3 regions of the Arthrobacter sp. 2RAF6 genome follow, and region 2 is predicted to be linked to each of the others. Evidence: riboswitches for the same ligand, from Rfam matches in the RefSeq annotation. Region 2 holds a riboswitch; each other region holds the start of a gene.

Region 1 (3,357 bases), on a different contig from region 2:
CGGGATGGAAGGAGATCCAAGGCCGAGGACCGTGGCAGCTGGTTACCGTGCTCGACGCGGAGGACAGTGGCGGCGTCTCGGATCCGATCGCGGCGACCCTGACGCACCGTTCCGCCGCGCTGCAGGCAACTATCGGGGTCGATTCCGTGCTTTTCAGCGCTGGCACCGAGACGCACTCGGTCATGTTGTTCCGCGAAACGGGCGGACGGGCAGAGCATGCCCAAGTCCTGGTTCATTATCAGCTGGAACTCGCCAAGCGCGCCGGCCGGAAGGTGGACCGCGTCATACTCGGCATCAGCGAGCCGTTTTCAGTCATCCGCCAGATGGGCCGGGCCTACCGACAGTCGAAGCTCGCGGCCCAGGCTGCCGCCGTCGATCCTCCACTCGGCGAGCTCGTGGACAGCCGCTCGGCCGGGATCTACCAGTTGTTCGAACGGCTACAGGCTCCCGGTGGCTGGGACGATTCGATCTCGGCGCATTTCCAAGAGATCGAGGATGCCGACCGCAACGGCGAGCTGCTGCCCGTGCTCGAATTGCTTTACGACAGCGACGGCTCCGTGCAGGACGTGGCCACGAAGCTCCACCTGCACCGCAGCAGCATCTACAACCGGCTCGCCAGGGTCCGCCAGCTCATCGGTGCAGATCCGCTGAATGGCGCGACGCGGCTCGAACTCCATGCAACGCTCAAAGCGCGCCGCTGGGCGGGCCGCCCGCGGATTTGAAGCCGCTGGTACCGGAAGCCGCGCTGGTTTACTTGTTGAGCTGCCTCAGCTGAAGGCTGCAGCGCCAACGGTCCGGGCGGTGCTGAATGATCTGCGCCCGGTTGCTTTGGCAGCATCGCCCATGCCACTCGACTGAAGATGTTCGATGCTGTCCCATCCTCACTGCAGGGCCTTGGTTGCTGCGTCCAAAATCGACCCAAGATCAACGCCCGACTGCGTGGGTTGTGGCGTGGGAGTAGGGCTGGCCGGGTTCCGCGGCTTCCAAGAACCTGTGGGCGCAGGCGAGGGCGTGCCGGTCGGATCCGGCGTCGGGGTGGGGTTCGTCGGCCCGGTCGGATCCGGGCTGGGCGCCGGTGCAGGCTGGGCCGGAACCGGATTGGAAGGAACAGGCGCAGGGGTGAGGCTTGGGGGCAGTGCTGACGGGATGGCAGGAACCTGGACGGAGATCGATGGCGCCGAGACGCTCGACGGTTCGACGGCGGCGGGTCCTTGCGGCGAATGTTGCGCCGGGTCCGTGGAGGTCTGGCCGGACTTGGCGCTTGGGGTAGCTGCCGAAGGTGATGCTGCGGGGCTGGGTGAAGTACTTGCCGTCGTGGAAGGGGCGCCGGATTGCGTGGAGTCTTGGCTGTCCGCGCTGGCAGCGTCCTGGGCGCGGGATTCCTGGCCGAAGAAGGGCAACTCAAGGGCTTGGCCCAGGGAACCGGCGGTCAACAAGATGCCTAGGGCTCCTGCAACCACTGCCATTCGGTTGCTCATCGTCCGGATGCTGGCGGCCTTCTTGAGGACTGCGTGTGGTTCACGGCTGAAGGACGAACCAGAAAAGGTCACCGGACCGACGCTGGCCCGGGGTGCCGCGTGAGGTGCTGTTGTGGCTGCCTCCTCGGTTTTGGCCGGCTCAGCCGTCTCGGCAGCCACCGTCGGAGTAGCCACTGCCGGAATGGCGGCTGTCGCGGGTTCTGCTGTCGGGGCAGCCACGGTCGCGGCACCCACTATCGGAATGGCCGCGGTTTCGCTGGCTTGGGAAGCTCTCTTCCGTTCGGCTGCGCGGGCGGCCGCGCGCGTGGTGGGCACCGCCGTCGTCGGGGTTGCCGTGGTGGCGGGGTCCGCTGTCGAAATCAAAGGTTCAGAAGCCGATGCAGCAATGAACGGTTCGCTGTCTTTGGCCCGACGACGTCCGGTTGGTTTGATGCGCTCGCGCGCCACTTGGGCACGGCGAGGCTGATCCATGATTGGGGACATGGTGATTGCCTCTCAACGCCTTCGAGGTTAGCTGTCGGGTTCGGACGAGGCCGTCCGGCCGCACATGGCGGCTTCACCCCAAGGGCCTGTGGAGAAGTAGGCCCGGAGACTCTGGGTCCCCCGTCTCTGCCGCGGGTCTGGCGGATTCCGGGTTGCGGCAGAGCTCGGCGTCAATCCGGAAGCGGCCCAGTTGGGGATTGGGTCGCACCTCGACGGTACAACAGCCGGCATGCAAAAGTCACATTTGAATAACGGGCGGGATGACCGGTTTTACCGGGTCCGCCCGGCGATGAGTCCTGCGACGTGTTCGGCGTCGCGGCCGACCCCGCCCACGAGACCCGAAGTCAGCCCGTATTGGAACGGCATACCCACGAAGAACAGTCCCGGCAGTTGTTCCACGGCACCCCGACAGGTGAGCGGCCAGCCGTCCTCATCCGCGGGAAGTCCTCGGATCCAGCCGAAGTCCGGTCGGTAACCGGTAGCCCAGATCACCGTGGACACCGGGATCGCGTGGCCTTCATCAGTCAGGGGTTGGCCCTCGCGGGCGCCCGCCAGGCGTGGCAGGCGGGCGACTCCCGCGGCGTCGAGCTCTCGCGTAGAGGTCCGGATCAGCGGCGCGCCGTGCTGGGTGAACCCGACTGCGACTTTACGGCCGATAGGGGTGGATCTGTTCAGCACGTTGTGGATGAAGAGCCACCAAAGCCCGCCGGCGTATCGCGTTACGGGGCCCGGAATGTGGAACGGAGGGGTTCCGGCAATGTAAGTGCGGTGGGTAGGTGCGAGCTCCAAGGCGATTTCGACGCCGGAGGTGCCGGAGCCGACCACCAGGACATCTCCGGGCGGAACCGAGTCCGGGTTGGTGTATTCGGCTCCGTGAAGTTGGTGGATGCCGGGATCCAGCTCCTGTGCGAACGCCGGAATCCTTGGCTGTGCGTTCGGGCCCGTGGCAACAACAACGTTCTTGGCCAGGATCGACCCGGAGCCCGACTGTACTCGGAACCGGCCGTCCTCCCGCTCGATGCCGACGACGTGGGCACCATGACGTACCGGGAGTTCCCGGCTCCTGGCGTACTCCTCGAGGTATTCGGCCATGGCGTCTTTGCCGGGAAAGCTGCCTCGGGCGGCGGGAAACGGCATGCCGGGAAGGGAATCGTGCTGCGCCGGGGTGAAGAGCCGCAAGGAATCCCACCGGTTCCGCCACACGTCGCCGACGCGGGTCTGCGAGTCCAGGATGAGGAAGTCTTGCCGGTGCTTCTGGAGGTGGAATCCGGTGGCGAGCCCTGCCTGCCCGGCGCCCACAACTATGGTGTCCACTGGCTTATTGCTGTCCATCGCGAAGCCTCCTGAGGTGTTCGAGGTCATTAGAATAGCATTCCAGTCACTAGAATGATATTCT
Region 2 (3,357 bases):
CGCCGGGCGCTCGTACTTGATGGCGACGGAGGAGTCGGCCGAAATGCTTGCTTGGGCGATGGACTGGACTTCCAGGGCGGAGGTCGAAGTGGACTCGCGGGGGACGTTGGTTTCTGCAGCGTTGGCTGCGATACCGCTAGTGAGCACCAGACCGGAAGCAGCTGCGATAACTGCTGCCTGACGGCCTACGCCACCGGCGTTGCTGCCGACAGTCTTAGCGATAACGGCAAGCGAGTTGGTCTTGGTGACCGCGGCACGATGGCGCGCAACAGTAGAGCGTGAAGACACGTTAAGAGGCCTCTCCCTATGCCCGCGAGGTAAGCTGTCGGATTCGGATGGGAGTCATCCGGCCACACTTCTCCCTCTCGGAAGTTGTGCGACTTAACCCCAAGGCCATCGGTGAAGATGACCAAAAGTGGGTCCCCCGCCTCTGCCAGACGATGTTTTGCGAACGGAACCTCGAGCAGTGGCAGAGCTAGGCAATCCACTCGAGTGCATCAACTCTCTAAAAGTTGATGCGTCTTAGACGGTACATGAGTTTTGGCTGAATGTCACATTCAGGTCACGGAGCGTGACAAGCATGCGAGAGGCTTCCATCGGATTGGCTACAGCCAGCCCAGGGGGTCAACGACGTCGCCGTTGACCATGACTTCAAAATGGAGGTGGCAGCCCGTGGAGGCGCCGGTGGTGCCGCTCAATGCGATGACATCGCCACGGCTGACCGTTTGGCCCACCTGGACGTTGAACGAAGACAAATGGTTGTACGTGGTTTCCAGGCCGTTGCCATGGTCCACCACAATGCGGTTGCCGCCGCCATACGGATGCCAGCCGGCGAAAGTGACCTTGCCGGCCGCGGCAGCATGGACGGGGGTGCCGCACTGGGCCACGAAGTCCTGGCCTCGGTGGAACTCACCCAAACCGCCCGTGATGGGATTCACGCGGTAGCCGAAAGGCGAGGCCGTGGTCAGGGTGTCCAACGGCGCCCCCAGGGTGCCCTTGGATGACGACGTCTTGATGGTGCCGACGGACTGCGCACTCAAGAGCTGCTTGAGCTTGCTGTCCGGATCCCCCGTGGTGGAAACCGCAGCACGGCTGAAGTCGATCGTGGCGCTTGCGGCGGCCGGAATCTCAGGCTGGGTGCCTACTGCCGAGGCGGCCTGGTTTGATTCGGCCGTGGCCGTCATGGCGCCGGTTCCCGGCATGGCGACCGTCAGGATGAGGCCCGTCGTGGCAAGGGCCACTCCGGCCTTCTGTCCCGCCCCGCTCGCCGCGGCGAACTCGGCCATCTGCCGAAAAGGACCCTTGCGGCGGCGAAGTTCGCGATGGGGATCGCGGGGCCGCTCGTGCTCGACGGCGCTCGTGCTCCGCAGCTCAGCAGTAGGACCGGACGCGCGCCTGCGGCCCCTGGTGTTCTGCGTGGTCAAGGTTTTCCTCTCTGGCAAGCCTGCGAAGTTAGCTGTCGGATTCGGGCCAGAGAGATCGTGGACCCGGTCCGCGCGAAGGGCGCGAAGCGCAGAGCTACCCGAAGGGCCCCGCACTTTTTGCACTTCCGCTGCGGACTTCACCCCAAGGCCGTCTTTCGACAGCCGATGGTGGTTCCTCCGCTTCTGCCAGTGAATGGACTAATCCACCTGATCCGCTGGCAGAACTCGGCTTCGGATCAGGTAACGCTTTGGTATCGGCGCCAGTAACAAACTATAGGGGATTAAGGCCCCGCGGTAATAATTTCGTTATCTTTGCCGGTCGCCTCGCCGGGCCGGCTAGGCGACCGTGACAAATACGTGCGAGGCAACCTCAGGCGGCAGTTCCAGCGCGCCGTCGATATTGGGCACGCGAACGGAGATGTACTCCCCCACACGTTCCAGGGAAACCCTGGCGCCGGGCCGGATTCCGCCCTCGTCCAGCTGCACGAGAAGTTCCGGTTCCACCTGGATCGGTTCAGCCAGCCGGCTGACAGTGACCCGGTTTTCAGGTGAGTATTCGTTCATCGCGTCAAGTAGGTTGACCACGCCATCCGTAAAGGCGTGGGACGCGACTCCACCCAGCGCTTCGAGTCCGGGAATGGGGTTGCCATAGGGCGATTCCGTCGGGTGGTCCAGCAGCTCGTAGAGCCGCCGTTCCACGCGCTCACTCATGACATGCTCCCAGCGGCAGGCTTCGTCGTGGACGTAGGCCCAGTCCAGTCCGATGACATCTGCCAGGAGCCGTTCGGCGAGCCGGTGCTTGCGCATCACCTCGGTGGCGCGTTTCCGGCCCGTTTCAGTCAGCTCAAGGTGCCGGTCATTGGACACAATCACCAGGCCGTCGCGCTCCATCCGTCCGATCGTCTGGGAAACAGTGGGGCCCGAGTGCCGCAAGCGCTCGGCGATGCGTGCGCGAAGAGCCACGATGTTCTCTTCTTCAAGCTCCAAAATGGTCCGAAGATACATCTCAGTGGTATCGATCAGATCCGTCATCCAGCTCAGCTCCTCGAGCGCAGTATCTTGCGTATTTTCCACCGTACCGCAGCCGCCTCAGTGGTCGAACAGGTGGCCGAACCGCCGGCGGTCCCGGTCCGGGCGCCAGCTCCAAGCTTAGCTTATTTGGAATTACTCCGAATAATTCTCGTGCCCCGTCCAGAGCCAGCCGAACAAATGCTTTCCACGTGGCGGACTATGACACCTTCGGTTCTGCCCCCGCCTGCGGCGTCAGGCAGAATTGGGGAGTCGAAGGGGCAGCTTGCCGCCTGCCACGACCCATCTAGGCCGCTACTTCACCATTGGAGCATCCCGTGAGCGACAACAGCATCACCATCCCTGCCGATTTGCTGCCCAAGGACGGCCGCTTCGGTGCCGGGCCCTCCAAGGTCCGCCCGGAGCAGATCGAGGCACTTTCCGCCGCCTCGACGACGATCCTCGGCACCTCCCACCGCCAGGCACCGGTCAAGAACCTGGTGGGCTCGGTCCGCGAGGGACTTAGCCAGTTCTTCCGTGCACCCGAGGGCTACGAGGTGATTCTCGGCGTCGGAGGCTCCACCGCGTTCTGGGATGTCGCCAGCTTCGGCCTGGTCGAGAAGAAGGCCCAGCACCTCTCCTTCGGTGAGTTCGGTTCCAAGTTCGCTTCGGCGACCAACAAGGCACCGTTCCTGGAAGCTTCGTCCATCATCAAGTCCGAGCCTGGCACCCGGCCGGTTTCCCAGGCCGAAGCAGGCGTGGACGTGTACGCGTGGCCACAGAACGAAACCTCGACGGGTGTGGCCGCTCCGGTCAAGCGTGTCCAAGGCAGCGACGACGGGGCTCTGGTCCTGGTTGACGCGACGTCCGCAGCCGGCGGCCTGGACGTTGATGTTGCCGAGGCTGACGTCTACTACTTCGCGCC
Region 3 (3,357 bases), on a different contig from region 2:
CGTCAATCCAGTCGACGGGAACCTCGTGGACCCGGAGGCCGCAGCGTTCGGCGAGGACCAGGAGTTCAGTATCGAAGAACCACGAGTTGTCCATGGTGTGGGGGAGGATCTGCTGTGCGACATCTGCCCGGATCGCCTTGAAACCGCACTGGGCATCGCTGAAGCGCGCACCCATGAACGAGTGCAGCATCAAGTTGTAGCTACGCGAAATGAACTCGCGCTTGGGGCCGCGGACAACCCGCGAGTTCCGGGTCAGCCGTGTGCCGATTGCGAGGTCCGAATGGCCGGAGATCAGTGGCGCCAAAAGGGGCGCCAGCGCGGCAAGGTCCGTGGAGAGATCCACGTCCATGTAAGCGAGAACCGGCGACGGCGATGCCAGCCACACCTTGCGCAGGGCGTTACCGCGTCCCTTTTCCTCAAGGTGGACAACCGCGAGCTCAGGCAGTTCCCTTGCCACGCGGTCCGCGATCTTCAAGGTGCTGTCCGTGCTCGCGTTGTCCGCCACGGTGATGCGGAAGCCATGTGGGAAGGATTCGCGCAAGTGGCCGTGAAGCCTGCGCAGGCACTCTTCGAGGTCGCGTTCCTCGTTGAAGACGGGGATGGTGACATCGAGGACCGGGATGGCGGTGTGGGTGTCCACGGGGGCGCGCCGCCCTGTGCTGCGTTGAATGGGGGTCTTGGCTTGGATGGTAAGGCCCGGCGGCACCACCGCGGGGTCCTTCAGGGTTCCGGAGGTGGATTCGATGAGCGTCATGTATCCAGAGTGCCGTCGCAGAATATGAAGGCTTTAGGCGGAACCTGTGACGTGGCTGTGGATGTATCACCGGCGTGGCGAATCACATGCCTGGCCAAAATACGTCGAGGTCCGCCCCTGAAGGGACGGACCTCGACGTATTTGTGCGTGGATCTTGGTTTAGTACCAGTTGTGGACCAAGTGGAAGGACCACGCTGCCGACGGCGATCCGTAGCGTTCCTTGATGTAGTTCAGGCCCCAGCGGATCTGCGTCTGGTAGTTGGTCTGCCAGTCAGCGCCTTCGGACGCCATCTTTTCGGCCGGCAGCGACTGCCCAATGCCGTAAGCGCCGCTGGAGGCGTTGGTGGCAGTGGTGCGCCAGTCCGATTCCTTGTTCCACAAGGTGATCAGTGCTGACATTTCGCCCTGGCCCCAACCGTAGGAGGGAAGGATGCTTGCGGCATAGGCCTGGGCGCCGGAGGGATCATCGACGGCGACGGGTGCGGCCGGGGCTGCTGGCGCAGGGGGTGCCACGGGGGCGGCCGGCGCGGCAGCCTGGGGCGCAACGGCGGCCGGAGCGGGGGCGGCTGCCTGGCTCGGCGTCGGCGCGGCGCTCGGCTTGGGGCTTGCGCTTGCGCTGGCCGATGGCGTGGCTGAGTGATCCGTCGTGCGGGATTCGGACGTGCGGCTCATGTCCTGGGCATTAATGGCCTGTCCGGCGGCCTGGGTGGCGGCACCTGCACCAAGGAACACAGCAACGACGCCGGCAACAACGGCCATGCGCTGGCCGGTGCCGAGGTTCGAGGCGGCTCGCCTCAATGTGGAACGTGACTTGTTTTTCCGGGCTGGTTCGCCGCGGTGGCGCGCAACAGAGCGCGACTGATTCCTGGAATCAGACATGGTGATTGCCTCTCGACGCCTGCGGAGTTAGCTGTCGGATTCGGATGAGGTCATCCGGCCGTGGCCACGGGAAATCGTGGCGGTACGGCTTCACCCCTAGGGCTGGCTCAACATGAGCGCTTGCCCGGAGACCTGGGTCCCCCGTCTCTGCCTGGACTGTTGGGCACCGGGGAGGGGCAGAGCTCGGCGCCTACCCGGCGGTGGCCGGAATGATCCAGCGCACCTATTCGACGGTACAGGAGGATTCAGCTCAAGTCACATTTAGGTAACGGAGATCACGACGCCGGTGCGTCGACTTGCGCGCGCCGCGCACCGGCGTCGCGCCCTCCTGGGTGGCCCTTCAGGCCGTGGCGGTCCTGAGCGCCGGAAGCCGCACCGCAAATTCCGTCCGGCCGGGCCGCGACGCCACTTCGACGGTTCCACCATGCGCCTGGACAATGGATTCCACAATCGACAAGCCGAGCCCGGACGTGCCTTCGGAACCCGATCGGGCGGCGTCGGCACGGGCAAAGCGGGAGAAGATCCTGCCCTGGAATTCAGGCGGGATGCCCGGCCCGTTGTCGGTCACTGTCACCACGGCGCTGCCGTCGGCGGAACGCACGACGCCCGTGACCACGGTGGTTCCCGCCTCCGTGTGCTTGCGGGCATTGGAGAGCAGATTCGCCAAAACCTGGTGGAGTTGAGTGGTGTCGCCGCGGACCGTGAGGGGCTCATCCGGGAGCTTGAGCTGCCAGATGTGCTCCGGGGCCATGACTTTCTCGTCGCTGACGGTCTCGATCACCAGCTGCGTGAGGTCCACATCGGTGAACTCCGGGGCCTTCCCTTCGTCCAGCCGGGCCAACAGAAGGAGGTCCTCCACGAGGGTGGTCATGCGTTCCGACTGGCTCTGCACCCGGCCCAGTGACTTGCGCCCGTCCTCGGTGAACGTCTCCGTCATGCGCAAGAGCTCGGTATAGCCGCGGATGGCGGTCAGCGGAGTGCGTAGTTCGTGGGACGCGTCGGCCACGAACTGACGCACCTTTGTTTCGCTTTGCTGGCGTGCCTCGAGGGCGCTGGAAACATTGTCCAGCATCAGGTTCAAAGCATGGCCGACGCTTCCCACTTCCGTGCTCGGATGGGCCGCCGACGCCGGAACGCGCACCGCGAGTGCCACCTCACCGGCGTCGAGCGGAAGTTTCGATACCTTCGTGGCGACGTCGGAGAGTTGCTCCAGGGGGCGCATGGTGCGGCGGATGAGCACGGTTCCGGCCAGCCCGATCAGGACCAGCCCGCCCAAGGATACGAGCACCATGGTCCAGACGAGCGAGGCCTCGGTGTCCTCCTTCGAGGCGAGTGGCAGCCCCGTGATGACAACATCGCCGTAAGGGGTTTCGGCGGCCACGAGCCGGTAGCCGCCATTGGACAGGGTGCGATCAACCGGGCGGCCATCGGAGGGGAGCGCCGACAGGATTTGAGCGTCGCTGGGCGACAACGGCGCACGGGTCGCATCGGAGGACAAGAATCCAGCATCGCTGCTCACCTGACCGGCAAGAATGCGCGCATTCAGCGTGCCGATGCTCTGACCCCGGGGATCCAGGGGGTCCGGACGGCCGCCAGGATTGCCTTGCGGCGGGCGGCCATGGGAGGCCTGCGCCAGCTGCTGGTCCAGCTGCTTCGTGAGGAACACATCCATGGAGGCGTAGCTGACTATCCCGACGGCACCGCAGATGGCCACGAGGAGAGCC

The links. Region 2 has a riboswitch for cyclic di-AMP ahead of AB4Z38_RS12645 (M23 family metallopeptidase). Riboswitches for the same ligand answer to the same signal wherever they lie in the genome.
Region 1: it holds a riboswitch for cyclic di-AMP, as region 2 does, so the genes downstream of both, AB4Z38_RS15860 (hypothetical protein) here and AB4Z38_RS12645 (M23 family metallopeptidase) in region 2, are expected to answer to the same signal.
Region 3: it holds a riboswitch for cyclic di-AMP, as region 2 does, so the genes downstream of both, AB4Z38_RS03325 (hypothetical protein) here and AB4Z38_RS12645 (M23 family metallopeptidase) in region 2, are expected to answer to the same signal.

The regions. Positions count from the first base shown of each region.
Region 1 is NZ_JBFRGF010000022.1:40,582-43,938, forward strand. It holds gene AB4Z38_RS15855 (PucR family transcriptional regulator) at 1-722, shown strand, start outside; gene AB4Z38_RS15860 (hypothetical protein) at 882-1,961, opposite strand; cyclic di-AMP (ydaO/yuaA leader) riboswitch at 1,964-2,114, opposite strand; gene AB4Z38_RS15865 (flavin-containing monooxygenase) at 2,232-3,323, opposite strand.
Region 2 is NZ_JBFRGF010000015.1:53,736-57,092, forward strand. It holds gene AB4Z38_RS12640 (NlpC/P60 family protein) at 1-288, opposite strand, end outside; cyclic di-AMP (ydaO/yuaA leader) riboswitch at 294-460, opposite strand; gene AB4Z38_RS12645 (M23 family metallopeptidase) at 606-1,424, opposite strand; cyclic di-AMP (ydaO/yuaA leader) riboswitch at 1,427-1,634, opposite strand; gene AB4Z38_RS12650 (metal-dependent transcriptional regulator) at 1,761-2,456, opposite strand; gene serC (phosphoserine transaminase) at 2,771-3,357, shown strand, end outside.
Region 3 is NZ_JBFRGF010000003.1:133,969-137,325, forward strand. It holds gene AB4Z38_RS03320 (glycosyltransferase) at 1-754, opposite strand, end outside; gene AB4Z38_RS03325 (hypothetical protein) at 914-1,633, opposite strand; cyclic di-AMP (ydaO/yuaA leader) riboswitch at 1,636-1,809, opposite strand; gene AB4Z38_RS03330 (ATP-binding protein) at 1,974-3,357, opposite strand, start outside.